One region of the Actinomadura monticuli genome, then DNA from elsewhere that is predicted to be linked to it. Evidence: riboswitches for the same ligand, from Rfam matches in the RefSeq annotation. Region 1 holds a riboswitch; the other holds the start of a gene.

Evidence for each region. A riboswitch is a leader RNA that binds a small molecule or an ion and turns the genes downstream of it on or off. The one in region 1 is predicted to bind cyclic di-AMP.
Region 2: it holds a riboswitch for cyclic di-AMP, as region 1 does, so the genes downstream of both, SM611_RS27600 (NlpC/P60 family protein) here and SM611_RS35490 (CHAP domain-containing protein) in region 1, are expected to answer to the same signal.

The regions. Positions count from the first base shown of each region.
Region 1 covers NZ_JAXCEI010000026.1:44,533-59,500, forward strand. Annotated here, with positions in the region: gene SM611_RS35450 (acyl-CoA dehydrogenase family protein) at 1-414, shown strand, start outside; gene SM611_RS35455 (NADH:flavin oxidoreductase) at 560-1,720, opposite strand; gene SM611_RS35460 (acetyl-CoA C-acetyltransferase) at 1,754-2,908, opposite strand; gene SM611_RS35465 (TetR-type transcription factor C-terminal domain-containing protein) at 2,934-3,551, opposite strand; gene SM611_RS35470 (SDR family oxidoreductase) at 3,560-4,339, opposite strand; gene SM611_RS35475 (acyl-CoA dehydrogenase family protein) at 4,336-5,565, opposite strand; gene SM611_RS35480 (glycosyltransferase) at 5,599-6,870, opposite strand; gene SM611_RS35485 (bifunctional glycosyltransferase/CDP-glycerol:glycerophosphate glycerophosphotransferase) at 6,854-9,748, opposite strand; gene SM611_RS35490 (CHAP domain-containing protein) at 9,989-10,753, opposite strand; cyclic di-AMP (ydaO/yuaA leader) riboswitch at 10,765-10,917, opposite strand; gene SM611_RS35495 (PP2C family protein-serine/threonine phosphatase) at 11,379-13,241, opposite strand; gene SM611_RS35500 (serine hydrolase) at 13,454-14,248, opposite strand; tRNA gene SM611_RS35505 (tRNA-Pro) at 14,429-14,502, shown strand; gene SM611_RS35510 (MMPL family transporter) at 14,812-14,968, opposite strand, start outside.
Region 2 covers NZ_JAXCEI010000013.1:201,635-216,602, reverse strand. Annotated here, with positions in the region: gene SM611_RS27615 (COG4315 family predicted lipoprotein) at 1-160, opposite strand, end outside; gene SM611_RS27610 (BlaI/MecI/CopY family transcriptional regulator) at 486-866, shown strand; gene SM611_RS27605 (M56 family metallopeptidase) at 871-1,806, shown strand; cyclic di-AMP (ydaO/yuaA leader) riboswitch at 1,963-2,111, shown strand; gene SM611_RS27600 (NlpC/P60 family protein) at 2,115-3,158, shown strand; gene SM611_RS27595 (heavy metal translocating P-type ATPase) at 3,658-6,174, shown strand; gene SM611_RS27590 (DUF305 domain-containing protein) at 6,572-7,192, shown strand; gene SM611_RS27585 (hypothetical protein) at 7,372-7,659, opposite strand; gene SM611_RS27580 (MBL fold metallo-hydrolase) at 7,837-9,201, opposite strand; gene SM611_RS27575 (metal-sensitive transcriptional regulator) at 9,512-9,781, shown strand; gene SM611_RS27570 (wax ester/triacylglycerol synthase family O-acyltransferase) at 10,069-11,433, shown strand; gene SM611_RS27565 (hypothetical protein) at 11,573-12,070, shown strand; gene SM611_RS27560 (Acg family FMN-binding oxidoreductase) at 12,380-13,423, opposite strand; gene SM611_RS27555 (DUF1918 domain-containing protein) at 13,575-13,778, opposite strand; gene SM611_RS27550 (SRPBCC family protein) at 13,819-14,559, opposite strand; gene SM611_RS27545 (Rv1733c family protein) at 14,670-14,968, shown strand, end outside.

The DNA of each region.
Region 1 (14,968 bases):
GCGGCGCGCGCCCTGGGCGTCGGACGCGCCGCCCTCGAGGACTCCCTGCGCTACGCCCAGGAGCGCGAGGCGTTCGGCAAGCCGATCTGGCAGCACCAGTCCGTCGGCAACTACCTCGCCGACATGGCCACGCAGCTGCGCGCCGCGCGGCTGCTCACCCTGGACGCCGCCGGCCGGCTGGACGCGGGCGAGCGCTGCGACATGGAGGCGGGCATGGCCAAGCTGTACGCGTCCGAGGCGGCGATGCAGATCGCGCTGAGCGCGGTCCGCATCCACGGCGCGGCCGGCTACTCCACCGAGTTCGACATCGAGCGCTACTTCCGGGACGCACCGCTGATGATCGTCGGCGAGGGGACGAACGAGATCCAGCGCAACGTGATCGTCAAGCAGCTGGTCGAGCGGAACCGGATCTAGGGCGCGGAGGCCGGGTCCTCGCCGGCGCGGATCCACCCGAGCGTACGCTCCACCGCGCGCTTCCAGTCGTCGTACTCGGCGGCGCGCCGCTCGAAGCGGCCTGACCGGAGCGGGTGCCCGGCCCCTCCGCGCCCGGGCGTGATCCTCAGGTGGGGATGAGGGGGCAGTGGGTGCCCTTGTAGACGGTGGGGACGCAGTAGTTGCAGTGGGTGCACAGGGACGGGGTGGACGGGTCGGCGGCGATGCGGTTCACCAGGTCGGGTTCGCGGAGGAGCGCGCGGGCCATCGCGACGAACTGGAAGCCCTCCCCCATCGCCCTGTCCATGGTCTCGCGGGTGGTGATGCCGCCCAGCAGGATCAGCGGAAGGTCGAGTTCCGCCCGGAACCTGCGGGCGTGCTCCAGGAGATAGGCGTCCTCGTAGGGGTAGACGCGCAGGAACCTCTTGCCGAACATCCGCATGCCGATGCGCAGGGGGAGCTTGTAGTTCGCCGCGAACTCCGGGATGGGCATCGGCCCGCGGAACAGGTACATCGGGTTCAGCAGCGAGCTCCCCGCGGTCAGCTCCAGCGCGTCGACCGTGCCCTCCTCCTGGAGCCGGCGGGCCACGTAGAGGCTGTCGTCGATCTCCAGGCCGCCGCGGACGCCGTCGCGCATGTTGAGCTTGGCGGTGACCGCGATGCGGTCGCCGACCTCGTCCCGGACGGCGCGGGCGATGCCGAGCGCGACCTTGGCCCGGTTCTCGATCGGCCCGCCGTAGCCGTCCTTGCGCCGGTTGAGGCGGGGGCTGAGGAACGAGCTGGCCAGGTAGTTGTGCCCGAAGTGGATCTCCACGGCGTCGAAGCCGGACTCGATCGCCAGCCGCGCCGCATCGGCGTGCGCGCGGGTGATGCGCTCGACGTCCTCCGCCGTGGCGACCTTGGTGAACGCCATGCCGAGCGGGTTGAAGAACCGTCCGGCCGAGATCGCGGGCGCCTTGTTGGAGCTGGCGTCGGCGACCGGCCCGGCGTGCCCGATCTGCGCGGACGCGGCGGCGCCCTCCGCGTGCACGGCGTCGGTGAGGCGGCGCAGCCCGGGCACGGCGTCGGGCCGCATCCAGATCTGGCCGCGCTCGGTCCGCCCCTCGGGCGCGACCGCGCAGTACGCGACGGTCGTCATGGCCACTCCACCGGCGGCGGGCCGCCGGTGGTACTCGATCAGGTCGTCGCTGACCACCGCGTCCGGGGTCATCCCCTCGAAGGTGGCGGCCTTGATCACACGGTTGCGCAGCGTCAGCGGCCCCAGCCGGGCCGGTTCGAACACGTCCACGGTGAGCTCCGTTTCCTCGCGTGGGTCAGGGAGTCAGAGCCGTTCGAGGATGGTCACGTTGGCCTGGCCGCCGCCCTCGCACATGGTCTGGAGGCCGTAGCGGCCGCCGGTGCGGTCCAGTTCGTGGAGGAGGGTGGTCATGAGGCGGGCGCCGGTGGCGCCGAGGGGGTGGCCGAGGGCGATGGCGCCGCCGTTGGGGTTGACCTTGGCCGGGTCGGCGCCGGTCTCCTTCAGCCAGGCGAGGACGACGGACGCGAACGCCTCGTTGATCTCGACGGCGTCGATGTCGCCGATCGTCATGCCGGTCTTCTTCAGCGCGTACGCGGTGGCGGGGATGGGCGCGGACAGCATCCGGATCGGGTCCTCGCCGCGCGCGGAGATGTGGTGGATGCGGGCGCGCGGGGTGAGGCCGTGGTCCTTGACGGCCTGCTCGGACGCGATCAGCAGTGCCGCCGAGCCGTCGGAGATCTGGGACGAGACGGCCGCGGTGAGGCGCCCGCCCTCCACGAGGGTCTTCAGCCCGGCCATCTTCTCCAGCGTGGTGTCGCGGCGCGGGCCCTCGTCGGTGGCGACGCCCTCGTACGGGGCGATCTCGCGCTTGAAGCGGCCCTCGTCGATGGCGCGGATGGCGCGCTGGTGCGACTCGTAGGCGAAGGCCTCCATGTCCTCGCGGGACAGGTCCCAGTCGCTGGCGATCTTCTCGGCGCCGTAGAACTGGGAGACCTCCTGGTCGCCGTAGCGGCGCGTCCAGCCCTTGGAGCCGGCGAAGGGGCCCTCGGTGAAGCCGAGCGGGGCGGCGGCGGTCATCGCCGAGCCGATCGGGATCTGCGACATGTTCTGCACGCCGCCCGCCACGACCAGGTCGGACGTCCCGGACAGGACCGCCTGCGCGGCGAAGTGCACGGCCTGCTGCGAGGAGCCGCACTGCCGGTCGACGGTGACGCCGGGGACCTCCTCGGGGAGGCCGGCGGCGAGCCAGCAGGTGCGGGCGATGTCGCCGGCCTGCGGCCCGAGCGTGTCGACGCAGCCGAACACGACGTCCTCGACGGCGGACGGGTCGACCTTCGTGCGGTCCATCAGCGCGGTGAGCACGTGCGCGCCGAGGTCGGCGGGGTGCGCGCCGGCGAGCCCGCCGTTGCGCCGCCCCACCGGGGCGCGGACCGCGTCGACGATGTATGCCTCGGCCATGGGTCTTCTCCTTCGTGCAGGGGGCCTAGCTCGCCTGGATGCCTTCGAGGAACATGGCGAGGTACTGCTTGGCGATGTCGTCGGCGGACAGGCGCCCGCCGTGCTGGTACCAGTTCGCCGCGAGCCACACGGTGTCGCGGATGAATCGGTACACGAGCGTCTGGTCGAGGTCGGCGCGGAACGCGCCCTCCTTGACGCCGCGGTCCAGCAGGGACAGCCACATCTCCTCGAACCGGCGCTGCGAGTCGAGCAGGTAGTGGAAGCGCTCGCTGGTCGCGAGGTGCTTGGACTCGTTCTGGTAGAGGACGACGGCGGGCCGGTGCCGGTCTATCGAGCGGAACGACTCGACGACGATGGCCTCCAGGGTGTCGCGGGCGCTGAGCCCGGCGGCCAGGACGCGGTCGTACCCCGCCCACATCTCGTCCAGGAAGGTCGACAGGATCTCGTCGGCCATCGCCTCCTTGGAGTCGAAGTGGTAGTAGAGGCTGCCGCCCAGGATCCCGGCGGCGTCGGCGACCTTCCGGACGGTGGTGGCGGAGTAGCCCTGGGAGGCGAACACCTCGGCGGCCGTGGCGAGCAGCTCGGCCCGCCGTTCGGCGCGGGCGGCGGCGGTGCCCTCGGCGTCGCGCCGTCGTGGACTCATCGGGTTTCCTAAGCGTGCTGGGAGGAGACGGAGACGACCTCGCCCGTCATGTACGAGGAGTAGTCGCTGGCCAGGAAGACGATAACGTTGGCCACCTCCCAGGGCTCGGCGTAGCGTCCGAACGCCTCCCGGCGCGTCAGCTCGTCCAGCAGGTCCTCCGAGGTCACCTTGACCAGGTGCGGGTGCATGGCGAGGGACGGGGAGACGGCGTTGATCCGGACGCCGTGGTCCGCGGCCTCCAGCGCGGAGCAGCGGGTGAGCGCCATGACGCCGGCCTTGGCGGCGGCGTAGTGCGACTGCCCCTTCTGCGCCCGCCAGCCGATCACCGAGGCGTTGTTGACGATGACGCCGGCGCCCTGCCCGCGCATGATGCGCAGGGCGGCGCGGGTGCAGCGCATGGTGCCGTTGAGGGTGATGTCGATGACCCGGTCCCACTGCTCGTCGGTCATGTCGACGAGGTCGGCGGTCCCGCCGAGGCCGGCGTTGTTGACCGCGACGTCGATGCGCCCGAAGCGCTCCACGGCCAGGTCGTAGAGGGCCCGCACCTGCTCCTCGGACGTGACGTCGCAGGGCAGCGCGGCGACGCGGTCGGCGCCGAACTCCTTCTCCAGCTCCCGCGCGGACGCGGTGAGCCGCCGCTCGTGGGTGTCGGAGATCAGGACGCGGGCGCCCTCCTCCAGGCAGCGGCGGGCGGTGGCGCCGCCGATCCCGGCGCCCGCCGCGGCGGTGATCACGACGGCGCGGTCCTTCAGGAGGCCGTGCCCGGGGACGTAGGGGGGCGGGGTCATCCGCGTGCCTCTCTCGGGAGCCCGAGCACGCGCTCGGCGATGATGTTGCGCTGGATCTCGTTCGACCCGGCGTAGATCGTGTCGGAGCGGGAGAAGAGGAACAGCCGCTGCCAGTCGTTCAGGTCGTACCCCCCTCTGGGGGTGGACCCCTGGGCTTCGCCCGAAGAGCGCTCGGAGGGCTCGCCGTCGGCCACCAGGCCGCCGGCGCCGAGGACGTCCATGGCCAGCTCGCCGAGCTCGCGGTGCCAGGTGCCCCAGACCAGCTTGGAGATCGACGACTCGGGGCCGGGGGCTCCGGCGGCGACGCCCGCCATGGTCCGCACGGCGTTCAGCCGCATGATCTCCAGCCCCATGTACGACCTGGTCAGCCGGTCGCGCAGCAGCGGGTCGGCGATGGCGCCGGTGCGCCGGGCGAGGTCGGCGACGCCCTCGAACTCGCGCCGGAACCCGACCTGCTGGCCGAGGGTCGCGACGCCGCGCTCGAAGCCCAGCGTCGCCATCGCGATCTTCCAGCCCTCGCCGGGCGCCCCGACGATGTTGCCGGCGCCGGTGCGGGCGCCGTCGAAGAAGACCTCGTTGAACTCGGAGGTCCCGGTGAGCTGGATGATCGGCCGGATGTCAACGCCGTCCTGCTTCATCGGGACGAGCAGGTACGACAGGCCCTTGTGGCGGGACGACCCGGGCTCGGTGCGGCAGACGACGAAGCACCAGTCCGATTCGAGGGCGAGGGACGTCCACACCTTCTGGCCGTCGATCGTCCAGTGGTCGCCGGCGAGTGCGGCGCGGGTCTGGACGTTGGCGAGGTCGGAGCCGGCGTTGGGCTCGGAGTAGCCCTGGCACCACAGCTCCTCGACCGCCACGATCGGCGGGAGGAAGCGGGCGCGCTGCTCGTCGGTGCCGAACGCGATGATCGTGGGGCCGAGCAGGTTCTCGCCGATGTGGTTGACGCGGGCGGGGCCGTCGGCGAGCGCGTACTCCTCGTGGAAGATCACCTGCTGCTCGAGGGTGGCGCCGCGGCCGCCGTACTCCACCGGCCAGCCGACGCACGTCCAGCCGGCGGCGGCCATGTGCCGCTCCCAGGCCAGCCGCTCCTCGAACGCCTCGTGCTCGCGGCCGGGCCCGCCGAGCCCGCGGGCGTGCGCGAACTCGCCCGACAGGTTCGCCTGGAGCCAGTCGCGGACCTCGGCGCGGAAGGCGCGGTCCTCCGGCGACTCGTTCTCGTTCACGCCCCGACTCTACCAAACAGTTGTTAGAAAGAATCAAACCCCCGGTGCGGGTTCGGTCTCGCGTCCGGGCCTGCCCGCCGCCCTCGCCGCGGGATTCCCCGCGGCCGTCCACTGCGGGACCGGTGCGGGCGGACGTTTCGGCTCGGCCCGCGGCAGGTCCCGGTGGAGCAGGTCGAACAGCCTGTCCCAGCGGGCGAGGACGGCGTCCGGATGGAACCGCAGCACGGACGCGCGGGCCTCGGCGCCGAGGCGGCGGCGCACGTCCGGGTCCTCCATGAGCCGCTCCAGGGCGGCGGCGAACGCGATCGTGTCGCCGGGCTCGACCAGGACGCCGCCCCGGCCGTCTGCTATCAGCTCCCGGACGCCCGGCGCGCAGTCGAACGCCACCGTCGGCAGCCCGTACGCCATGGCCTCCAGCACCGACATCGGGAAGCCCTCCGCACGGGACGGCAGCGCGAACACCGACGCCTCCACCAGCGCGTCCTCGACCTCGGCGATCACGCCCCGGAACTCGACCGAGCCTGCCACGGCCGCCGCCTGGGCGCGCAGTTCATCCTCCTCCGGACCGCTGCCGTAGATGTGGAGGCGCCACTCCGGGTGGCGCGCGGAGGCCCGCTGCCACGCCTCCAGCATCAGGTCCACGCCCTTCTCGTGCGACAGCCGCCCGACGCAGGCGACCACGGGGAGGTCCAGCGTGGGATGGACAGACGGCGTGACATGCAGCGCGTTCGGGATGTGGCCGACGTTGGTCATGCCGTCCCCGGCCCAGGCGTCGGCGTCCTCGGCGGTCAGCACCAGCATCCGGTCGGCGCCCGCGTAGTGCTCCCGGACCCGGCGGTACCGCGTCGACCCGCGGGTGGCCTTGTACGACTCGTGGCTCATCGCCACGACCCGCAGCCCGGACGTGTCCGCCAGCCGCACCCACTCCATCGCCCACACCTGGGCCACGATGACCACCGCCCCCGGCCCGGCGCCGGCGAACAGCTCCGACAGCCGGGCGGCGCCGCGCCGCTGGGCCGCGGCCCGCCGCATCTCCCGCACGCGGGCCGCCGCGTTCAGCCGCTGCACCGGCGTCGCGGGCCGCCACGCGTGCACCGGCGAACGCCAGTCGCGGTGCAGCACCTCGACGGCGTAGGAGCCGTCGCGCCCGTGGTGGTAGGGGTCCGGGCCGCGCGTGATCCCGACGAGCGTGACGCGGTCGCCGCGGCCGGCCAGCAGCCGCGCCATGTGGTGCGCCCAGCGCTGGAGCCCGCCCATCTCGTCGGCGTTGTTGCACACGATGAAGACGTCACGCGGTGCGGCCATGCCTGTTCCCCCCGTGGCCCGGCCGGGCGGCCGGGAAGTAGCGGTCCGCCACCGTGCGGGCGGCGGTGCCCCGGTCGTGCTCGCCGAAGCGCGCGGCGAACGCGCGGCGCCGGGACGCGTGGACGGCCTCCGCCTCGTCCAGCCCGGCCAGCGCGGCGACGAGCTCCTCCTCGCCGCGGGTGATCGGCCCCGGCCCGTGCAGTTCCAGGTCGAAGTAGCCGGTGGCGCGGTCCCGGCCGTCCGGGAGGTGCAGGATGATCGGCCGGTCCAGCAGCGCGAAGTCGAACATGATCGACGAGTGGTCGGTGACCAGCGCGTCCGCGAGGAGCAGCAGCGGGGTCACGTCGGGCACCGCGCCGACGTCCCGCATCACCGCGCGGGCGCCGGGCGGGACGTTGGCCCGGCACAGGTAGTGCGGCCGGACGAGCAGCACGAACTCCTCGCCGAGCTCCCGCGCGAACACCTCCGGGTCGACGGGCGGGTCCAGCAGCTCGACGGGGCGCCCCTTGCGCCCGGTGGCGAACGTCGGCGCGTACAGGACGGCGCGGCGGCCGCCGTCCAGGCCGAGCGACGCGCGCAGCGAGGCGACCTCGGCGGCCAGCTCCGGATCGCCGTCCAGGCCGTTGACCAGGGGGTCGTTGCGCGGATAGCCGGCCGGGAGCAGCTCGGAGCGGATCCCGAGGCCGGCGCACAGCGTCTCGGCGTCGTGCCCGGAGCGGACCAGGAAGCAGTCGTAGCGCTCCACCATCCGGCGCAGCCGGGCCCGCTCGGCGGCGGGGCCGCTCTTCATGCGCGGCTGGTCCAGGCCCATCAGCTTGAACGCCGAGCCGTGCCAGGTCTGGATGTAGGTGGTCCCCGGGCGCTTGCGCAGCCCCTCGGGGAACCCCTGGTTGTCGACCCAGAACTGGGCGCGCGCCAGCGCCAGGAAGTAGCCCCACGAGCCGCGCCGGACCAGCCTGGCGTCGTCCGGGAACCCCTTCGGCGACGACGCGTACGCCCACACCGCCGTCACCGGCCGGCCCGTCCTGCGCAGCTCCCGGTAGATGTACTTGGGGTTGTCCGAGTAGTGGCGGCCGAGATGGCTCTCGAAGACCGCCAGGCCGGGCCGGACGGGCAGCCGGCTCAGCACCCCGTTGAACACGGCGATCTTGGTCGTCCGGGCGGTGAGCCGCCGGCGGACGGACTTCTTCAGCCCCCGCGCGCGGCGCCATACGAGCCGTCCCGCCGGCGACCGGGCGGCGCGGAGCGCGGCGGCCCCGGCGAGCCGCGCCCACGGGCTCGCCGTCTCCAGTGCGAACGCCAGGTGCCCGCCGCCCGTGACGTAGGAGCGGAGCCGGTCCGCGGCGATCCGGGTCAGCCGGGGCCGGACGGGCAGCGCGACGCCCGTCAGCGACGGCGACCCGCGGCCCTCGCCGGGGCGGGTGACCATGTCCTCGCCGTTGACCCGGACGCGCAGCCGGACGTCCCAGACGGGATCGATGAACCCGATCGGCCTGATCCGGCGGAGCGGGTCGAACTCCGACCGCCAGGCCAGCCGGTCCCCCTCGTGCCGGACGACGGCGCGGGCCCGCACCGTGCGGGCGCGGCGGCGCCGGTCGCAGAACTCCAGCGTCCCGGCGAGCTCGGCGTCCGCCGGGACGCGGTTCAGGGGGTTCAGCACGTGCCCGGCCATCAGGACGCGGCCGCCGCGCGTCTCCAGCCGCGTCACCGTGTTCGCCGGGCGCAGGTCCTTCAGGGGCCGCACGTGGAAGCCGAGGCCGGTGACGTCCAGGACCCGGTGGCCGTGCCGCCCGCGCGGCCCGCCCGCGCCCCAGTAGACCCGTCCGTCCCGCTCCACCAGCCGGGCGCGGAGCTCGGGCCGCTCCCAGGCCCGGTACTCGGCGGCGGCGAGCGCCCCCTCGTGGTCGCCCTCGCGGATCAGGTACGCGGCGATCGCGGGCAGCCGGCGGGCCAGCTCGAACGCGCGCGGGTCCAGCTCGGCCAGGTAGCCGGCCGCCAGCTCGAGGAAGCGCGCTCGGTGGCCTGGGTCTCGGTCGCGCAGTTCCCGCAGGTAGAGGACCAGGTCGTGGTTGACGAACTTGACGTCCTTGGCAAGCCGCAGGTCGTGGGCGCCGCGCAGCGCGAACAGCATGTCGATGCGCCGATGGATCTCCAGCCGGTCGGCGAAGTTGGCCAGCTGGGTGCGCCGGTTGGAGATCGACGGCGCCGCAGTCCGCTCCTTGACGAGCCAGTTGTAGACGCGGTGCGGGATGAGCGCGGTCCGCCCCGACGCCAGGTAGGCCTCGGCGGTGAACAGCAGGTCCTCGTAGTGCAGCCGCTCGACGAACCGCAGCCCGTGCTCCTCCAGGAAGCCGCGGCGGTACGCCTTGTTGGTCGAGAGGGTGTCGTAGAGGAGGCGGGGCTCGTCGCTGAGCGACCCGTGCGCGGTGCTGCGCCGGTAGAGCCACGGGTACCAGGGCCGGACGCGTCCCTTCGCGCCCTCGGGCACGTCCAGGAAGATCCGGTCGCACAGCCCGGAGACCAGGTCGGCCCCGGTGTCCTCGGCGGCGGCCAGCAGGTTGAGACAGGCGTGCCGGTCCAGCAGGTCGTCGCTGTCGAGGAACATCACGTACCGGCCGGACGAGGCGTCGACGCCGGTGTTGCGGGGGCGTCCGCAGCCTCCGGAGTTCGACGGCAGGTGGACGGCCCGGACCCGTCCCGGATGCGCGGCGGCGAACCGGTCGGCGATCTCCCCGGTGCCGTCGGTGCTGGCGTCGTCGACGATCACGGTCTCGACGACGCCCAGCGACTGCGCCAGCGACGAGGCGACCGCCCGGGGCAGCCGCCGGGCGTCGTTGTACGCGATCACCACCACGCTGACATCCGGGCGCACCCGCATGGGCATCCCCCCTCGCCAGTTCCCCCGGGACGGAGCCGCCCGGGCGCCGGTCGGACGCGTTGCCAGGGATTCCTATCCAGGAAGAGCCCATCGAGGTCCAAGAGGGATCAAAGGCTGTCAACGCTTAGCATTACCCGCCTTCGCGGGAGACATAGGACGCAACCACCTGGGAACGCCCGAAGGCGCCCGGCCGGAGCCGGGCGCCTTCAGGGTGTCGCGTTCCGCCGTCCTCGCGGAGGGTCAGGAAGCGTAGTCGGGGTAGCCGTAGCCGACGATCTCCGACTTGTCCCGGGTCTTCTTCTCGACCTGGTCGTTGCTGTTGCCCTCGATGGTCTTGACGGTGCCGTCGCCGTTGTCCTTCACGACGAGGCCGACGTGGTCGATGTCACCGATGCTGCCGTTGCTGCCGTCCTTCCAGTCGAAGAACACGACGGCGCCCGGCTTGGCCTTGTGGCCCCAGCGGTCGGTCTTCTTGAACCAGGAGGCGTGCTGGACGGTGTAGGCGTCCCAGCCCATGTTCTTCACGCCGGTCTGGGCGCCGAGCCAGGACACGAACATGTCGCACCACTGGGCTCCGTTGTAGGCCTTGACCGAGAAGCCGCCGTCGCGCTGGGCGGTGGCCTTGGCGTGCGGGGTCGAGACGTACCAGTCGTGGAACTTGGTCTGCTTGCCCTTGCCCTCGCTGATGCCGACCTGCTTCTGGGCCAGCTTGATGACCTCGGAGGGCTGCACCGCGCGCGGCGGCACCTTGTAGCCGGCCTCGCGGGCCTCGGCGGTGGTCATGCCCGTGGACGCCTTCGACGCGGTGCTCTGCGACGCGGTGCCCTGCTCGGCGACGGCCGCCGCGGCGCGGACCGGGGTCTCGGCCTCGGCGCGGCCCCCCGCGAGGGGGTTGAGGACGGCGAGCCCGACGGCTCCGGCGACGACCGCGCTGACGGCGACGCCGACGGCCTTGTCCTCGGACGAGAAGCGGTTGAGCGCGAAACGATCGAAACGACCGGTCATGCAGGGAATCTCCTTGTCTTCCATGACGCCTACCGGGTTAGCTGACGGATTCGGGCATGGAAGCAGCCCTACGGCGCGTCTCTGCGCGCCGATTCACCCCTGGAACGTTGGGTCCCCGGCTCCGTCCGGTCGTGCGACCTGGACGGACTCGGCCTCGCACCGCACACGGCGGTGCCGACTTTTCGGATGTGTCTCAGCGACTTATCTGAGGTGGGGCGCGCATCTTCATGGCGCGCATCGCGTGCGGATACCGCTCCGCGATCCTCGGCCGTGCGCGGCACGGCCGGCGGCAACGCATGGGGCGCGCTGCGTGATTCGGATAGAAGGTATCAACCTTCCCAGGAAAAGCAAATGAGCCACAAACTTCGGTCTTGCCTGCTCAAAGCCCTTCCAAGGATTCACCAACACCGTCAGGGCGCCGCATCTTCCCGATCTTCACCGAAGTGGCCGCCAGCCCTTTGCCCACGGGCCTTACCGCCCGATGACCAAAAGGTAAAGAAACCTCCGGAGGGGGCCACGGACACCCCGCGGGGCACCGGGATCGGGCCGTCACGGGCTCTCAGCGGCGGTTCAGGTGCGTCCTAGCTCACAGCCCGCGACCACTGCGGGCCGCGTGTGAGGCCCGTCACTCGACGCGCACCGCGAACAGCGTGGTGTCGTCCGCGGCGCGGTCGTGCTCCATGCGCGCCAGCACCTCGTCCAGCACCCGGTCCGGACGCTCCGAGGAGTCCCGCAGGATGCCCGTGAGGTCCAGGATGCGCTCGTCCAGGTCGGCGTCCCTGCGCTCCACCAGGCCGTCGGTATAGAGGAACAGCAGGTCGCCGGGGTGCAGCTCGGTGGTGATCGTCGTGTACTGCCAGCCGGGCATGGCGCCGAGCATCGGGTCCCGGACGACCTCCAGCGGCATCGCCTTCCCGCCCCGGACCAGGATCGGCGGCGGATGGCCCGCGCACGTCCACTCCAGCACCCGGCGGGACGGGTCGTAATGGGCGACGATCGCCGTCCCCGTCGCGGGCGGGTCCATGTTGCCGACCAGCTCGTTCAGCCAGCCCACCAGCCGTCCCGCGGGCTCACCGGTGCAGGCGAGGCCGAGCAGCCCGTTCCGGGTCCGCGCCATCGCCGCGGCCGCCGGGAGGCCGTGCCCGGCCGCGTCCCCGATGGCGAACAGCGCCCGCCCGTCCGCCATGGCGCGGGTCGCGAACCAGTCCCCGCCGATGCGGGCGGTGCTCTCCGCCGCCAGGCTGCGGACCGCCATGACGAGGCCCGCCAGCTGCTCCACCTCGTCCTCGTCCGGCAGGATCGCGCGGCGCAGCGTCACCGCGACCTTCCGCTCCTGCGCCGTCCGCGCCTGCTGCTTGAGCATCTGCCGCCGGGTCTCGGCCAGCGCCCGCTCCACCCCGCGCCGGCGGGTGATGTCCTGCGAGACGATGTTGATCGAGATCGGCAGCCCGGACTCGCCCAGCACCGGCTCGGCGAACACCCACAGGTGGCGCGCCGTCCCGTCCGGCCCGATCACGCGGTGCTCGGCCTCCACCGGCTCCCGGCGCGAGAACATCGTCTGGATGGCCTCCTCCATCAGCGGGAGGTCGTCGTCCGCCACGGCCTTCGGCAGGTCGTGCGGCATCGGCGGCACCTCCTCGGGGGTGAGGCCGTAGTTGGCCAGCATCTGCGGCGTCCAGTCCGCCTCGCCCGTCGCGAGGTCCCACTCGCCGAAGCCGATCAGCGCCAGCCGCTCCACCCGCTCCATCCGCCGCGCGACCCGGTCCTCGGCGGAGTGGTACCGCCACGTGACGCACACCCCGGTCGGCACCCGCACGCACCGGACGCTCATCCGGGACGAACGGGACAGGCCCCGCTGGGCGGTGGTGTAGGAGATCGAGTCGCGTTCCAGCGGGGTCCCGCCCTCCAGCACCTTCACGTACTCGTTGAAGAGCCCGCTGAGCGCCGCCCCCGGATCGGTCTGCAGCAGCCGGAGGCCGGTCAGCTCCTCCTTGCCGCGGCCGAACATGTCCCGGGTGACGCGGTTCACGTCGGCGTAGATGAAGTCCGCCACCTCGCCCCCGGCGTCCCTGACGGGCACCAGGTGGACGCAGGAGTCGATCGTCCCGTCCAGCAGCGCCCGCGCCACCGGGTCCTCGCCCACCCCGGCGCGGATCTCGGCGTCCCCCGCCGTGTCCTCGGCCGTCACCCGCCGCAGGACGTCCTCGGCCTCCGACAGGACGTCCTGGCGCTCCGCCGTAGCGCCCTCGGCCCGCGGCGCCCGGCGCCCGGCGAGCACGGCCCCCACCGGCCCGCCGACGCCGTCCTTGACCAGCAGGGACGCCGCCTCCGCGAGATCGATGTCCAGGTCGCGCGCGAGCCAGATCAGGTGCTGCAGGGCCTCCCCCGGCGCGACGCCGAGCCGCCGGGCCAGCACGACCCGCGCCTCGGCCAGCACCGCGCGATCGTGCGCCGCGCCCCGCAGGTCGTCCAGGTCCGCAACGTGCACCCCGGGCTGAGTGCCCTCCGCATCCGCCAACCCTGTCCCCCGTTCGGCGTCATTGCCCTGGGAGAAAAAAGCTACATACGCCAGCGAAGGACTATTCGCCCACAACCTGGTAAACAGTCCAGATCTTTAACCCACTTTTCCGTTCCCGCCCGACGCCCACCACTCCCGATGACCCGCGCCGGACGGAACCCTTCCCCACTGTGTGACGCCCGTCACGTCGCCCGCCAGACCTCCCCGGTCAGCGCCGTGATCCGCGCCGCCGACGCCCGGAACGACGACCCCGCCGGCTGCAGCGTCAGCACCACGACGATCTTGTCCCCGACCACCCCCGTCGTGTGCAGGACGGGCCGCCCGATCCCCAGATCCGGCACCCACGCCGCCGGCCGCGCCCCGCCCCGCCGGCACGGCTCCGCCGGCACGTCCCCGAACCCCGACCACCCCTGCTTGACGGCCCACGGCCGCTTCAGCGCCCGCGGGATCCCGAACGTCTGGTCGAACCCGTCCTTCCCGCACGGCGTCGACCTCCGCAGCTGCTCCAGCACGAAGTCCCGCCGCGCCGCCGGCACCTCGTCCAGCAGGTACCGGTACGTCTGGACCACGTCCCTGGCACTGAGCGCCGTGTACCCCCAGAACCCGGGCTTGTCCGCCGGCGGCGGCGCCGTCTCCGCCAGCCCCGCCTCCGGCACCATCCGCTCGATGACCTTCCCCTGCCCGCCCCGCCGCCAGAACTCCGTCGCCGCCTGGTCGTCGCTCGACCGCAGCATCGACGCCAGCGACGCCCGATCCGCCGCCGACGCCCGGTGCCGCTCCAGGAAATCGAGCGCGATGAGGATCTTCACCACCGAGGCCGACCGGAACGTCCGCCGCGCCCCCCTCTGCAGCACGACCCGCCCCGCCCGCCGATCGAAGACCACATAAGACGCCCGCACCCCCGCCGGGACCCGCACCACCGGCGCGTCGGAAGCCCGCGTGGCCTTCGGCGTCTCCGGCTCAGGACTCGCACTCACCGGCAGCGCCCCTCCTCCACCACCGCCGCACCCGCACACGAGCCCCACGCACAGGACCCCGCCGAGCACCGCCCGTAAAGACACCATCCGGCCTGCCTACCAGAGATCAGCGCCCCTGTAACCGAGTACGCACGACTCCATGGACTGCGCTACAGTAATCAAGCCCGCTCCGCCGGGCACCGGGACGTGGCGCAGTTTGGTAGCGCACTTGACTGGGGGTCAAGGGGTCGTGGGTTCAAATCCCGCCGTCCCGACAAGAAATACCAGCTCAGAGGCCGTTTCTCCACCACGGAGAACCGGCCTCTTGATCGTTTGTTAGCCGTTCGTTAGTGAACTCGGCCGCCTCCTGCGGCACCGAGCCGGTTCACACCGGACCTCAAGAACCAGCACAGCGCCGGCTCCGGCTTCCCAGTGTTCAACCCGGACGCTACCTCGCCGGTCTCCACCTGCGCGCCTCGATGATCTGGATCGAAGACCTCACCAGGACCACCTGGTGGTCACGACTCGATATGCCCCCCAGGTGACGCTGAAGTGCCGGACGCCGAGGGCGGGCAGGAGTTGAGTCAGCGGTCAACCAGCCGTGGACGCGGGGCCTCACCCGTGGATTCCGCGTCGGTGCCGGCCGGGCCGCGGGGAAGCATCCGGTCCAGCCACCTCGGCAGCCACCAGTTGGTCCGGCCGAGGAGTGTCATGGTCGCCGGTACCAGCACCATGCGCACG
Region 2 (14,968 bases), on a different contig from region 1:
TCCCCACGGTCGCCGTCTTGATCGTGTCACCGGAGGCCGCACCGGACGGAGGCGCGGACGTGGGCGCCGTCCGAGTGGGGGACGACTTGCCTCCCCCTCCCCCGCCGCACCCGGCGACCGCGAGGACGGCCGCCGCAACGACGGCCGGCGCCCCTGTCATCACTCCCGGTCGGCGCCGCCGTGACCGCGCGACCGGAACAGTCGCGCCGGCCGGGCCGGCCACCTGAGTCTTGGACATTCGCGAACCCTTCCCCGAAACGCGGTCCGGCGGGCCGATTTCGCTCGCTCCCGCCGCCACATACCCGCCGGCCCGGCTCGCGAACTGTCAGTTCCCAGCCATGACCCGCTCTTTCCTTACGGTCGTGATGACAGTTCCACACGACCTGCGGGGCCGAACCCCGGGTCACCTGCCGATAAGCACGAAAGCCTCCGTTCCCTCCCACAGCCGGTTGTCCGGCACAATGTGCGCAGGACGGAGGTGGCGCATGGCGGGACTGGGCGGAGCACTCGAGCGGTCCATCATGGACCTGCTCTGGGACGCCTCCGGTCCGCTGCGGGTGCGTGAGCTGCTCGCCAAGTTGAACGAGGACGCGGACAGGGCCCTGGCCTACAACACCGTCCAGACCGTGGCCGAAAGGTTGGCGCAAAAGGGTCTGCTGCGGCGCACCCCGGACGGGACGGCTTTCCGCTACGCCCCCACCTGTGCGCGGGAGGAGTACGCGGTCGAGTTGATGCTCGACGCGCTCACCGAGTCCGACGATCACGGCAGCATCCTGGCGAGATTCGCGGAAGCCGTCCCACCGGAGGACGCGCGCCGGCTGCTGGACGCCCTGCGGCGCCGGACGTCCGGCGGCCGAGGGGCGTGACGCCGTGATCTATTTCTTGATCAGCCTGGTCTCCACGGCGGTCGTGCTGAGCTGCCTGGCGGGGCCCGCGCTCGATCGGCTCCACCGCCCCGCCGCGCATCCGCTGATCGCCGCCGTCTGCTGGTTCGCGGCCTTGGCCGGCACCTTCATCGCCGACATCGGGCTCGTCGCGGTGGCGCTGCTGGCGCCGCCGGCGCCCGGCCACGGTCTTCTGGAGGGGCTGCGCGACTGCCTGCCGCACCACGGCGACGAGGCGATCATCCTGGCGGCCGCCGCCAGCCTGGCGCTGCTGGCGGCCTGCTGCTCCAGGCTCGCCCGCGGCCTGCCCCGGCTCGGACGAGCCGTGCGGCACCGGCGCCGGCACCGGGAGATGCTCCGGCTCGTCGCCAGGGAGCACGGACGGCACCCCGACGTGCTCGTCCTCGACCACCCCGTGCCCGTGGCGTACTCGTTGCCCGCTCGGGGACGCGCGATCGTGGTCAGCACCGGCGCCCAGGAGACGCTCACCCCCGAAGAGTTCGGCGCGGTTCTGGTCCACGAACGGACCCATGTGCGTCAGAGGCACCACATGATGCTGCTCGTGCTGGACCTCGCCTACGCGCTCCTGCCCTGGTCGCCGACCGTCCGGCGGGCCAAGGCGACCCTCCCCTCGCTGCTGGAGATGGCCGCGGACGACGCCGCGGCCCGGGCATGCGGAAGGCGGACGCTCGCCGACGCCCTGTGCCGGCTCGCGGCAACGCCGGGTGTCGCGGGCGCCCTCGGGGCGGCAGGCCCCTCCGCGGAAGCGCTGACGGAACGAGTGCGGCGTCTGGAGTCCGCCGAGATGGGGAAGCCGCGCCGGGCCGCTCGAGCGGCTGCCTCCACCTTCGTCACCCTCGCCGTCGCCGCACCTCTCCTGGTCGCCGCCGCCACCATCGTGCAGCTGTCCGACGTCTGCTGAGGCCGTCCTCACCAGACGCCGAAGTGACCGGCCGTTTTCCGAGGACGTCCTGAGATTGCTGAGGCTGTTTGTCGCAATCGCCCACTTGGGTGGCGTATGAGACCGCTATCTCCTACGCTCCGTAGGAGCCAACGCGCGGTGTCCCCGCCGGGGACAGCGGTGGCCACGCCGAATCCCGCGGACCTGCACCGTCCCGGGAACCGGGGAACCGTTCTCCATCTGGGGTGAATCCGCTCGGCATGAGCGGTAGGGCAACTCCGGCCCGAACCCGGCAGCTCACCCGGTAGGCGTAGAGGAGAGGACAGTGCATGCAGCGACGGGCTGCCGGAGAAAGAAGGCCGATCCACCGACGGCTCATCGTCAGCACGGCGTGGACGGCATCGATCGCCGTTTCCGCGACGCTCGTGGCTCCCCCGCCCGCCTGGGCCGAGCCCAAGCCGACCCGCAAGGAGCTGACCGCCCAGCAGAAGAAGCTCGCCGACGAGGCCGAGAAGCTCAGCGAGCAGTACAACGGGCTGCGAGTGCGCCTCCAGCAGGCCCAGCGGGCCGCCAAGGTGGCCGAGGGCAACGCCGCCCGCCAGAAGAAGGCGCTGGACGACGCGCGGGCCAGGATCGTCAAGCTCGCCGCGGACAGCTACAAGAACGGCCCGGTGGACCCGGCGGTCGCCTTCGCGTCAGCGGACGACCCGCAGTCCGTCCTGGACAAGTCGGCCACCCTCAACTACTTCGCCCGCCAGGACAGCGCGCGCGTCGCCCAACTGCTGCAGACGATGCAGGCGGCCGAACGCGCCCGTAAATCGGCCGGAACACGCGCGCAGGAGGTGCGCGAGCTCACCGACGAGGCGAAGAAGAAGCGCAAGGAACTCCAGACCAAGCTGAAGAAGGTCCAGGCCAAGCTCGGCGCCATGCCGGGCGGTCGCACCAACGCGGGTCCCGCCCCGAACGTGGACCCGGGCGGCGCGTCGGCCAAGGCCCTGGGGGCGCTCAGGGCGGCCCTGAGCCAGCGCGGTGTCCCGTACTCGTGGGGCGGCGGCAACGCCTCCGGCCCGTCCTACGGCACCGCGCAGGGCGCCAACATCAAGGGCTTCGACTGCTCGGGCCTGACCCTGTACGCCTACGCCCAGGTCGGCATCAGCCTCCCCCACTACACCGGGGCCCAGTACAACGCCGGCACCCGCGTCTCCCAGAGCCAGCTGAAGCCCGGCGACCTGGTCTTCTTCTACAGCGACCTGCACCACATGGGCATGTACGTCGGCAACGGCAACATGGTCCACGCCCCGCAGACCGGCGACGTCGTCAAGATCGCCCCGATCGCCGGCCGCCCGTTCGCCGGCGGCGTCCGCGTGGCCTGATCCGCGCCGCACCGGACTCCCCGAACCACGTCCCCGTCGCCCACTTGCTAGGGCGGCGGGGACGCTGTTTGGGATTTCGCTCCCGCGCTGGCACGAGTTGCGCGGCCGGACCCGCACGAGTGCCGCCCCCACTTGCACCCATGGCCATGGCCGGCGTCCGGGCGCCCGCGACGGCCACCAGCGCGGCCGTGATCACGGGCGGGCACGTCGGCCGGCGACTCCAGCAGTTCGGGGACCTCCGTCCGGGCCGCGCAGGAGCGGAACGACCGGACGCTCATCGGTCTGGCCCTGGACGTTCACCGTCCTCGCCGACGCCCGCTGAAACAGCCGTGTCGCGACGCGGGCCGACGCCGCGGCACAGCCTGCCCGGGCCTGCAGTCACGCGGGATACTGGGGAGGGGTCGTTGACGTCGCCTGGCGTGCGCATGAGGTGGCCCCGGCGGCGCCGCTCACCGCCGGCGGGCGGGAGGCCGGCGATCGCAGAATCGGGAGGCTTTCCATGCACGACGCCGAAAGCGGCCACGCGACTCTTCCGGAGGATTCGGAGGAGCGTCGGGGGCGCGGCCCGGGCAAGGACCGCAGCGTCGCCGTTCTCGACGTGGGCGGTCTGAACTGGGCATCGGAGAAGAACATCGTCGAGTCCGTCCTGGGACGCCGGCCAGGAGTGCTGGCGGTCGAGGCCAATCCCGTCTCGCAGACCGCGACGGTCGTGTTCGACCCGGCGCGTACCTCGCTGGCCGAGCTCAGACGCTGGGTGACCGAGTGCGGCTATCACTGCGCCGGGCAGTCGGTGCCGTCGCACATCTGTGATCCGATGGCCGGACCGGCCGCCGCTCCCCCACCGGAGGCCGGCACGGCCGTCGATCGGACCGGGCACCGCGCCCCGGCACCGCATTCCGCCGATGCCGAGGCGGCGAAGGCCCGGTCGCCGCATGAGGCGATGGGGCACGGCGGGCACGGGGCCTTGTCGATGGCGGCGATGGTCGCCGACATGCGGAACCGGTTCCTGGTCGCGCTCCTGTTCTCCATCCCGATCGTGATCTGGTCACCGATCGGCGAGGAGGTGCTCGGCCTGCACGTGCCCGCTCCGTTCGGGATCCGGCAGGACGTGTGGGCGCTGCTGCTGAGCCTGCCGGTGATCTTCTACTCGTCCTGGATCTTCTTCGACGGCGCCGTCCGGGCGCTGCGGGCCCGAACACTGGACATGATGGTGCTGGTCGCCGTCGCGGTCGGAGCCGGCTGGCTGTACTCCCTGGTGGTCACGCTCACCGGCGGGGGCGAGGTGTTCTACGAGGCGGCCACCGTCCTGGCGGCCTTCGTGCTGCTGGGGCACTGGTTCGAGATGCGCGCCCGGGGCGGCGCCAACGACGCCGTCCGCACCCTGCTCGACCTCGCGCCGCCCAAGGCCGTGGTCATCCGCGACGGCGAGCCGGTCGAGGCGCCCACCGCCGAGGTGGCCGCCGGGGACCTCCTGCTGGTACGTCCGGGAGCCAAGATCGCCGTGGACGGGGTGGTCGAGGACGGTGAGAGCGAGGTCGACGAGTCGATGGTCACCGGCGAGAGCCTGCCGGTGCACAAGGCGCCCGGGGACACCGTCATCGGAGCCACCATCAACGCCAACGGCACCTTGCGCGTGCGCGCCACCAGGGTCGGCGCCGACACCGCCCTGGCACAGATCGTCCAGCTCGTCCAGGAGGCGCAGAACTCCAAGGCCCCCGGCCAGCGGCTCGCCGACCGGGCGGCGTTCTGGCTGGTGCTCGTGGCCCTCCTCGGCGGCGGGGCGACGCTCGCGACCTGGCTGCTGACCGGCAGCGCCTTCGCGACCGCGATGCTGTTCGCCATCACCGTGGTGGTCATCACCTGCCCGGACGCCCTCGGCCTGGCCACTCCCACCGCGATCATGGTGGGTACCGGGCTGGGCGCCAAGCGCGGCGTGCTGTTCAAGAACGCCATGGCCCTGGAGGCCTCCGCCCGCATCCAGACGGTCGTGATGGACAAGACCGGCACGCTCACCAAGGGAGAACCCGAGGTGACCGACGTCATCACGGATGGGGCGGACGAGCCTGAACTGCTCCGCCTCGTCGCCGCGGTGGAACGCGAGTCCGAGCATCCCCTCGCACAGGCCATCGTCCGGCACGCCGCCGAACGCGGCCTGGACGTCACGCGGGCGGAGCGTTTCCAGAACGTCCCCGGGCACGGTGCCATCGCCGAGGTCGGCGGGCGGCGCGTTGTGGTCGGCAACCGCCGCCTGGCCGAACGCGAAGGCGTCGATCTCGGCCCGCTGGCCGACCGCCGCGATGAACTGGCCGCCACCGGACGGACCGCCGTGATCGCCGCGATCGACGGCCGGGCGGCCGGCCTGATCGGCATCGCCGACGCCCCGCGCGAGACCTCGCAGCCGGCCGTCGCCGCCCTGCACGACCTGGGCGTCCAGGTCGTCATGCTGACCGGCGACAACCGCGCCACGGCCGAACGCATCGCCGAGCGGCTGGGCATCGACACCGTGATCGCGGAAGTGCTGCCCGGCGACAAGGCGGCCGAGATCGCCGAGCTTCAGCGCGACGGGCGCAAGGTCGCCATGGTCGGGGACGGCGTCAACGACGCACCCGCACTGGCCCAAGCCGACCTGGGCATCGCGATCGGCGCCGGCACCGACGTGGCCATCGAGACCGCCGACGTCGTGCTCATGCGCTCCGATCCACTGGACGTGCCCACCGCACTGCGCATCGGCCGCGGGACGCTGCGCAAGATGCGGCAGAACCTCGGCTGGGCCATCGGCTACAACGCCATCGCCCTGCCCATCGCCGCCGGAGTCTTCGAACCCGGTTTCGGCCTCGTCCTGCGCCCTGAGATCGCCGCGCTGTCGATGTCCGGCTCCAGCCTCATCGTCGCGGTCAACGCCCTCGCTCTGAGGCGCTTGCGACTCCCCACCGCAAGCCCCGAGCCGGCACAGGGCATGCCTCAGTCCCCGTCTGTACCGGCCCGGGAGGGGGATCGGACCGGATTTTCGCGGTAGAGCCGACGCGTCCGGTTAGCGCGTGCGGCGGCGGTGCGTGCGGCGGCGGCCAGGTGTCGCAGCACCGTGTGGCGCAGTTGATGCAGCGTCCGGCCGCGGCCGTGCGGGCCGAGGTCGCTGGCGGCGGTTTCGTAGCGCATCCGCCACGGCACCCGCTTGCGCGGCGTCGGCCGTTCTGAGTCGCACCGGTGCCTCCGGTCAGCCGGTGCGTGCTCCGCGGGGTTCGGCGCGCAGGATGTCGATGGCGGTCTGGGCGCAGTTGCCGCAGATCCACACGCCGGGGCCGGCGGCCAGAGGGCCGAGGTCGGTGCAGCCGCAGAAGGAGCAGGCCCGGCCCGTGCTTTTGCTTCTGCCGACGCCGGACGTCACAGACACTCGACACGAAAGGTTCACGACCATGAAGCGCGCACTCGCGCTCGTCGCCGTCCCCGCCCTGGCGATCAGCCTGGCCGCCTGCGGCGACGACGGCTCCGACGACGCCAAGGGCCCGATGTCCGGCCGCTCGATGCCGGCGAGCGCTTCGCCGTCCGACGGCGGCTCGCAGGCACGGCACAACGACCAGGACGTCATGTTCGCCCAGATGATGATCCCGCATCACCGCCAGGCGGTCGAGATGGCCGATCTGGCCGCCACCCGCGCCGCGTCCCCTGAGGTGAAGCAGCTCGCCGCCGAGATCAAGAAGGCGCAGGACCCGGAGATCGAGCAGATGTCCGCCTGGCTGACCGGCTGGGGGGCTCCGGTGCCCTCGCCCGGGGTGAGCGACCCGGGCCACATGGGCCACGGCGGCATGGAGGGCATGATGACCGACGAGCAGATGAAGGACCTGGAGGGAGCCGAGGGCGCGGCCTTCGACAGGGCGTTCCTGACGATGATGATCAAGCACCACGAGGGCGCCGTGGCGATGGCCGGGACCGAGCAGACCTCCGGGCGGTCTCCCGAGGCCAAGAAGATGGCCGCGGACATCGTGACCTCGCAGTCCGCCGAGATCACCAGGATGCGGAAGCTGCTCAAGCAGTAGTAGCAGCAGGCGGCCGCGGCGGGCGGGGACTCCGCGAGCCCCGCCCGCTCCGCCGCGCGATCGCCCGCCACGCCGAAATGGGTACGTCGGTGCGGGCGGCGCGATCGGGACGCCCTACACGCGCCGAGAGCACCGCCGGCTCGGCAAACGCGATAGTCCCTCGCTCATGGAGGGGCCGGTCATTGCCTCACTCGATCCCGCGGGGTCGCGGGGTTTACCGGCCGGCCTTCAGGGGCTTTGCGCCTGTGCTTCAGGAGTGCGACGGTCGCGGCCAGCGCGGCGGTTCCCAGTGCCGCGTAGCCGCCGGGCGTGCCGAACAGGGCGTGGCGCGGTGCGGCCGGGTTGGTCTCGACTCCGGCCACGTAGACGAGGATCGGCACGGTGAGGATGGACCCTCCGCCGCCGAGCAGGCCGAGCGAGACGCCGACGGCGAGCATGGCGAGGAGGGTCAGGGCGAGTGTCATCATGACCGCCGTTCCCGCAGCGGCGCGACCGTGTTCTCGGTGTCGCGGGCCGGTGCCCGCAGGGACGCCGCGTCGATCTTCGAGGACAGGCTGGGCATATCGACCTTTCGTCTGGGCCCGGGGCGGGCCGGGTCCGGAAGCGGAGACCGGTGGTTCGGGCGGACGGCGGCGGGCCCGGGGTCAGGCGGCGGACGCGACGACCGGCAGGCCGGCAAGGGCGCCGGCGTCGTACGCGTCGTCGACGGCGACCACGCGGCGCCCGGCGGCGGCCAGGAACGAGGCGGCCACGGAGGCGCGGTAGCCACCCTGGCAGTGGACCCACACCTCTCCGCCGGGCAGCTCGTCCACGCGCCGCGGCAGGTCCTGCAGAGGGATGTGCACGGCGCCGTCGATGTGCGAGGCGGCCCACTCGTTGGCACGGCGCACGTCCAGCACCACGACCGGCCGGTGATGCCGCACGGCGGCCAATTCGTCGAACGACGCCCGGGGGAAGGAGGCCAGGCGCTCCTCACCGGCCCAGCGCTCCGGGCCGCCGGTGGCCGACGCGGCCGGGCGGTCGATGCCGATGCGGACCAGTTCGCGCTGGGCGGCGGCCACGTCCTCCGGCGTCTCCCCCAGCAGCGTCAGCGGAGTGCCCCACGGGACGAGCCAGCCGAGGTAGGTCGCGAAAGCGCCGTCCAGCCCGAAGTTGAGCGTTCCGGCCATGTGCCCGGCGGCGAACGCCGTCCGGGTCCGCAGGTCGACGACCCACTCCCCCGCCTCGATCCGCCGCCGGAGTTCGGCGGCGTCGGCCCGGCGCGGTTCCGAGAGGTCGGGCGCCTCCGGGCCCGCGCTGTTGGCCGGCCCCATCTGGGCGTAGTAGGCGGGCCAGGCGTCCAGCCCGGCCAGCAGCGTCTCCACGTACTCCTTCTCCTCGAGGGTGAGCACGGGATTGGTGCGCCTCTCCCGGCCGATCGTCGACGCCTCGGCCTCCGACTGGGTGGACGAGCAGAAGCTTCCGAACCCATGGGTGGGGAAGACCTCGGCGTCGTCGGGAAGCTCGCGCGCCAGCCGGTGCGCCGAGCCGTACTGGGCGGTCACCAGCTCGTGGGTATGAGCAGGTCCGAGCAGGTCCGGCCGTCCGGTGGACCCGTACAGCAGCGAGCCGCCCGTGAAGACGGCGGGTGCCCGCCCCGGAGCGTCCAGGACGTAGGCCAGATGCGTGAAGGTGTGGCCGGGGGTCGCCAGGGCTCGCACCCGCATCCGGGTACCGACGCCGACGACGTCGCCGTCGGCCACCGCGCGATGTTCGAACGCCACCGGATCGGCGGCATTGACGTGGTAGGCGGCCCCGGTGGCGCGGGCGAGCGCGAGCCCGCCGGTCACGTAGTCGTTGTGGATGTGGGTCTCGAAGACGTCGAGGATCTCCACGTCCCGTTGTTCGGCCAGTTCGAGCACCCGGTCGATGTCGCGCTGCGGGTCGATGACGAACGCGACCTCGCCGTCGGTGACGAAGTAGCTGCGGTCCCCCAGCGTGGGCGTGTCAATGGCAACGATCTCGATCATTGAACTGCCTCTCTCCAACTCGTCGTCAGGCGGCGGTCTCATGGAGCGCTCCGGCCGCCGGGCGCGTGTCGATGCCGGCCGCCGCCGTCCCCCCGGCGGCGGGCGTGCGGACATCGACCTCACCATCCATCTCCTAGATACCCTAGGGGGTATCCACGAAGCAGCGTAGGCGATGAGCGAGAGGCTGCGCAAATACGGGCGGGGGTATCCATGAGGGCGTCGCGCGAACGAGGTCCGGATGCGGACCTTCCGCCCGTCTGGGCCGATCCCGGCGCGGGCCCTATACCCTGGTAGGTATGAGGAGGACAATGTGAAATTCGAGGCGGACTCGCTGGCCGACGTCCTCGTGCGCCTGCGGCGCGCGCAGGGGCAGCTCGGAGGCGTCATCCAGATGATCGAGAACGAGCGCGACTGCAAGGACGTGATCACTCAGCTCGCGGCGGTCTCCCGTGCGCTGGACCGTGCGGGATTCAAAATCATCGCAACGGGCCTGGAGAAGTGCGTGCAGGAGGGCACGGACCCCGGACAGGCCGAACTGGACCGCGCCCAGTTGGAGAAGCTCTTCATGAGCCTCGCCTGACCGCGACTGCGGCAGCGGGATCCAGCGAACGGTCACCCCCTCGCGCGCTCCCCCTCACCGCGGAACGACGCGGAACCGGCGGCCTTACGGCTGCTCGTCCACGACGTCCACGCGCGGGGGTTCCGGCATCGCCGCTCCATCGTGGTTCGCCTCCGGTGTTCGCCTTCGCCCGGCACGGCGGGGCGGGACCTTCGGCCCGTCTCCGGGGGACGAACGCCGGATGGGACGGCGGCGCGCCCCGAGGTTGGCTCGAAGGAGACCTCACAGGGCGGTGCACGATGCAACGGATGAACGCGCTGGACGCCGGAATGTTCTTCGCCGAGAACGACACGAGCCCGCTCCAGATCGGGACGGTGACCGTGTTCGAAGGTCCGGCGCCCGACTACCCGGACCTCGTGCGGCAGGTGTTCGCCAGGCTGCGGCTCGCGCCGCGCTGCCTGCAGCGCGTGCGGACCGTCCCGTTCAACCTGGCGCACCCGGTCTGGGTGGACGACCAGCGCTTCGCGATCGGCGACCACATCCTGCACACGACCGCGCCCGAACCCGGCGGCCCGGAGGAACTGCATGAACTGGCCGGCCGGCTGCTGGCCCCGCCGCTGGATCTCGGCCGGTCACCGTGGCAGATGTGGCTGGTCGACGGGCTCGCGGACGGCCGCTGGGCGCTGATCTGCAAGGTGCACCACTGCATGGTGGACGGGCTGGCCGGAATCGACCTGCTCGCGGTGCTGCTGGACACCGACCGGGACTGGGCGCCCGAGACGCCGCGGGTCTGGCTGCCCGAGCCGGAACCGTCCGCCGCGGCCGTGCTCCGCGACGGGGTCGTGGACGGGCTGAAGGGCGTGGGACGGCAGGCCACCCGGCTGTTCCTGCCCGTCCTGCGCGACGCGCTCACCGTCGCGGGTTCGCTGCCCGGGTACGCGACGCGGCTCATGGGGACCGGCGCGTCGGCGCTCAACGGACCGACCGGTCCGCGCCGGCGCTGGACACGGGCCTACGCCGGGATGGACGAGATCGACCGGATCCGGCGCACGTTCGGCGGGTCGGTCAACGACGTGGCGCTGGCCGCGACCGCCCGCGGTTTCCGCGACCTCCTGGAGGCGCGGGGCCTGCTCGGCGAGGAGTCGGTCGTCCGCGCCCTGGTGCCGGTCTCGGTCCGGTCGGCGGACGAGCGCGGCGTCCCGTCGAACCGGGTGTCGGCGGTGCCGGTGGACCTGCCGTGCGGGGAGGCCGATCCGCTGCGGCGCCTGCACCTCGTCAGGGAGCAGATGGACGGGCTGAAGAACCGCGGCCAGGCCGCCGGCCTCGACGCCTTCGTCCAGCTCTTCGGCGGCGCCCCGACTCTGCTGGCCGCGGCCGCGCACACGGCGCTGCGGCTGCGCCAGCCGCTGATCCACACGATCGTCACCAACGTCCCGGGCCCGGCGTTCCCGCTGTACGCGATGGGCCGGCGGATGCTGGAGATCGACCCCTACATCCCGATCACGGCCGGCCTGCGCACCGCCGTCGGCATCGTCTCCTATAACGGCGCCCTGTCGTTCGGGCTCACCGCCGACCACGATGCCGTCCCCGACCTGGAGACCCTGTGCGCGGGAATCCGCGAGGGCATCGATGAACTCCTCAAAGAGGCGGCGCAGACCGCGCCGACCGCCTGAAATGCCTTTTCCCGGATGACGAACGTCCCTGCCGGGCGGGACCTTCGCGCGTACCGGTAAGACGCACCGGCCGGGACGCTGGAAGTGTCAACCCGCCCTGAGGTCCGGTGCCTCCCACCCGTGATAGCGAGGGACCGAAATGACCATACGGAGAGAGCCACCTCGACCGTACGGCCGGGGAGGCGCGGCGTCCGGCCCGTCGGGCCTGATCGTCGTGATCGGTGACGCCGAGGAGTCCCGCAGAGGCTACGAGGTCACCTCGCCCACGCGGCTCCTGCGCGCCTGGCGCCTGCTCACCGCCGTGAACGAGGAACTGCACGCCGACGGCGCCGACGAGGAGGGGGCCCGCCGGGCGGCCAAGATCTTCAACGCCGTCCGCGACGAGGCGGTCCACTCGATCTCGGCGCCGCTGGCCGAGGAGGTGCGTGTGCTGCTCCCGCCGCTGGACGAGGACGCCGGCCTGGCCGCCGCCCGCGTCACCTGCTCAAGCGCGCTCGGCTGGCTCGACGGCCTGATGGCCTCGATGCTCACGCAACTCGCCGGGCAAGGCGACCGGCTCGCCCACGACAACCTGCTGCCGCCCGGCGATCGGCCCCCGGGACGGACCTCGCAGAGCCGACCCGCCCCAGGCCGCTGAATTCGCCGGCTCGCACCGCGTCCGCGTCCGCCGATTCCCGGTCCGGGAGCCGGCAGGCCGAAAGCGGGAGAAGTCCTCCGCCGCTTAGGCAGCGTTTCGAGCTGGACGGTGCGCGGTCTCCCGCTTCTCCGTCCCTTTCCTTGGGCTTCTCCCGCCCGATTCCATTACACCCCACGGCTGCCGGGGACGGCAGGGACCAAGGTCCCGGGCTCGGAAAGGTGCGGCTCATGAGGCGGATAGCGGGAGCGTGACGGCGAGGCACGGGCCGAACTGATCGTTGGCCGCCCCTCGCCGGGGTCGCCGGCCGCCTCAGCGGCCCTGCCGCTCGGGCCGCCGGGACAGCCGGCCGGGCTCTCGTTCACCGCTGAGGACGTCCGCGACCGGGCGCCGCCGGCTCTGCAGGCGGCGGGCCGCGTGGCCGAGGCGCACCACCATCTGCGGGTGCCCGTACACCAGGTCGCGGCGTACCGCCGCCCGCAGGTAGGGCAGTTCCAGCGGCTGGGTGTGGAAGGCCGCGCTCACGTCCAGTGTCGTCGCGTGCAGGAGGACATGCTGGAGTGCCTGGCCGGCGAGCAGCCAGTCCACCCGCCTGTCCTCCCGGGTGGTCAGCACCGCGACCATCCCCTCGGCGGCCTCGCCCCCGGTCGGCCTGCCGCCCGCACCGTGCCGGAGCTCCCATGGCGCCCCGGCGTCCGCGTTCCGCGAGGGGAACCTGAGCCCGTCCGCGGGGGACGGGTCGGAGCCGGACGCGAGCCCGTCGGGACGCTCGCCTCCCGGCGGGACCGTCCAGGCCAGCAGCTCACCGGCGATGCGGGGGTCACGGAGCCGGACCGCCTCGGCGGCCTGGACGTGTTCGGCCAGCCGCCGGCGCTGCGCTCCGTCCTTGACGACGTGGAGGTCGGCGCCCTCGCAGCGGGCGATGCCGGCCAGCACGATCGCCAGCATGGGCGGCAACGGGGTCGCCAGGAACCGGCCGCGATGGGTGTGGCGGCGCGGGATCGTCCGGTACAGCAGCTCCTCATACGGACGCGGGGCCGTCCTGGTCCCCCAGGTGATCCGGGCCAGCAGGTCGGGATACGCCGGATCGGGCAGCAACCGCACCCCCGAGGTGAACCCCAGGCGCCGGACCGCCAGCCGCGCATTGAACAGCGCCGCACCACAGCTGATGAACAGCTCACGACCGGACGGATCGGCGACCGGCAGCAGCCGCGCACGATCGGCCCACAACTCCAGCCCGTCGGCACGCTCGACGAAACGCCACGGCTGGGTGTTGTGGACCGACGGCGCCAGGACCGCCGCCCGGACGACGAAACACGCCGCCAGATCAGCCCGATCCGCTCCGCGAGGTTTCACGGTCGCGTCCCGGCGCTCCGCCGTGAATCGTGTGGCGCTGACCATCTCGATTCGCCTCCGCTCAAGGCCGAATATCTTGTGCGCGAACTATGGGGCCTCCGTGCGGAGACGCCGCCCTCGCCGCGCCTTCCGCACACCGGTCCGGCGGGTGTCAGTTCAGGGAACGGGCCGCCGGGTGCTGTTCGATGACGGCGTCCGAGGACGGGTAGAACGTGCTCGTGTGCCCGTCGTCCCATTCGACGACATAGGGCGGCGCGCCGTCCCGGCCGTGCACCTCGGTGATCAACGCCTTGCGGTCCGGTTCGCCGACCTGGTGGCCGCGGACTATCACCCAGTCGCCCTTCTTCGCCTTCATCGGAATCCCTCCTGGTATCTCGTCCCTATCACCAGCCTCGTCAGGCGGAGCCCTCCCCGGCAGGGCCGAAGGTCCCCGCACCGGCCGGCTGTTCGACGTCCCGCAGGGCCGTCCGGGCGGGCCCGCCGTCCCGGCGGACGCGCCGGCGAAGGTTCCGGAACTGCCGGTGCTGCATGATGAAGTGGGCGGGTTCGCCGAAGAGGCGCGCCATGAGCCGGTCGGCGGCGGCCGGCTCTCCGCGGCCGCGGGTCCGGACGATCAGGCGTGTCCCGCCGTCGGGCAGCGGCCTCAGGTGGAAGGCCCAGATCCCGTCGGTGTACGCCTCGGGCACCGGGCCGCGCGGGTCGAACGGCCGTCCGGACGGCAGTTCCAGGTCGGACCTGAGCACCAGGGTCCGCGCGGGGTCGAGCAACTCGACGACGAAGTACAACGCGCCGCTGGGCACCGCGGGCAGGCGGGTGCCGACGGTCACGTCCTGCCATTCGGGAACGATCTCGCCGGAGCTGCGCCGTCCTCGGTTGTCCAGGAGGTCCCAGCTGTACCAGCCGGCCCGCTCGCATCCCATCTGGACCAGCCACGGCCAGACCTCCTCCGGCGGCGCGGGCAGCGAGACCGCCATGGTCGACTGCGCGGTCGCCCCCTGAATGAGATCGTCACCGGGATAGGACGTGCTCGCCTCTTCCCGAGTCGCGCCCCAGCGCAGCAGGCGAGGACGGACCAGGGCCGCGTAGGCGCCGGCCGTCAGAACGGCGAGCGCGGTTCCGCGGAGGGTTCTTCTCATTGTTCTCATCTCCTCTCGGCTGTCCCCTTCACGCTTCCCGTCCGTCCTTTGCACTTTCAGGGGCTTCCGCCCTGTTGAAAGACGGACCTTTGACCCTGACCGGGCGGGACATGGGTCGGTGGCCTTCGTCACCGGCATGGGAGATCCTGAATGCATTGCGGACCGGCTTCTGCGGCCCGGAATGGACTGTCCGCCGCCCAACGTCGCCTTGGAAGGGGGACGGTGTCATGAAGCCTCCGAGGATCCGGACGCGTCTGAGCCGATGGCGCCGCAGTTGGGGTTTCGACAGAAATGATCTACGTCGCGACGTGGACCGGGCCCAGATGTTCTACGGCCTGCTCCTTTTGATGATCTTCATCGCGGTCACTCCGCCCATTTCCATCCGCGCCGTCCAGGCCGTCCACCATTC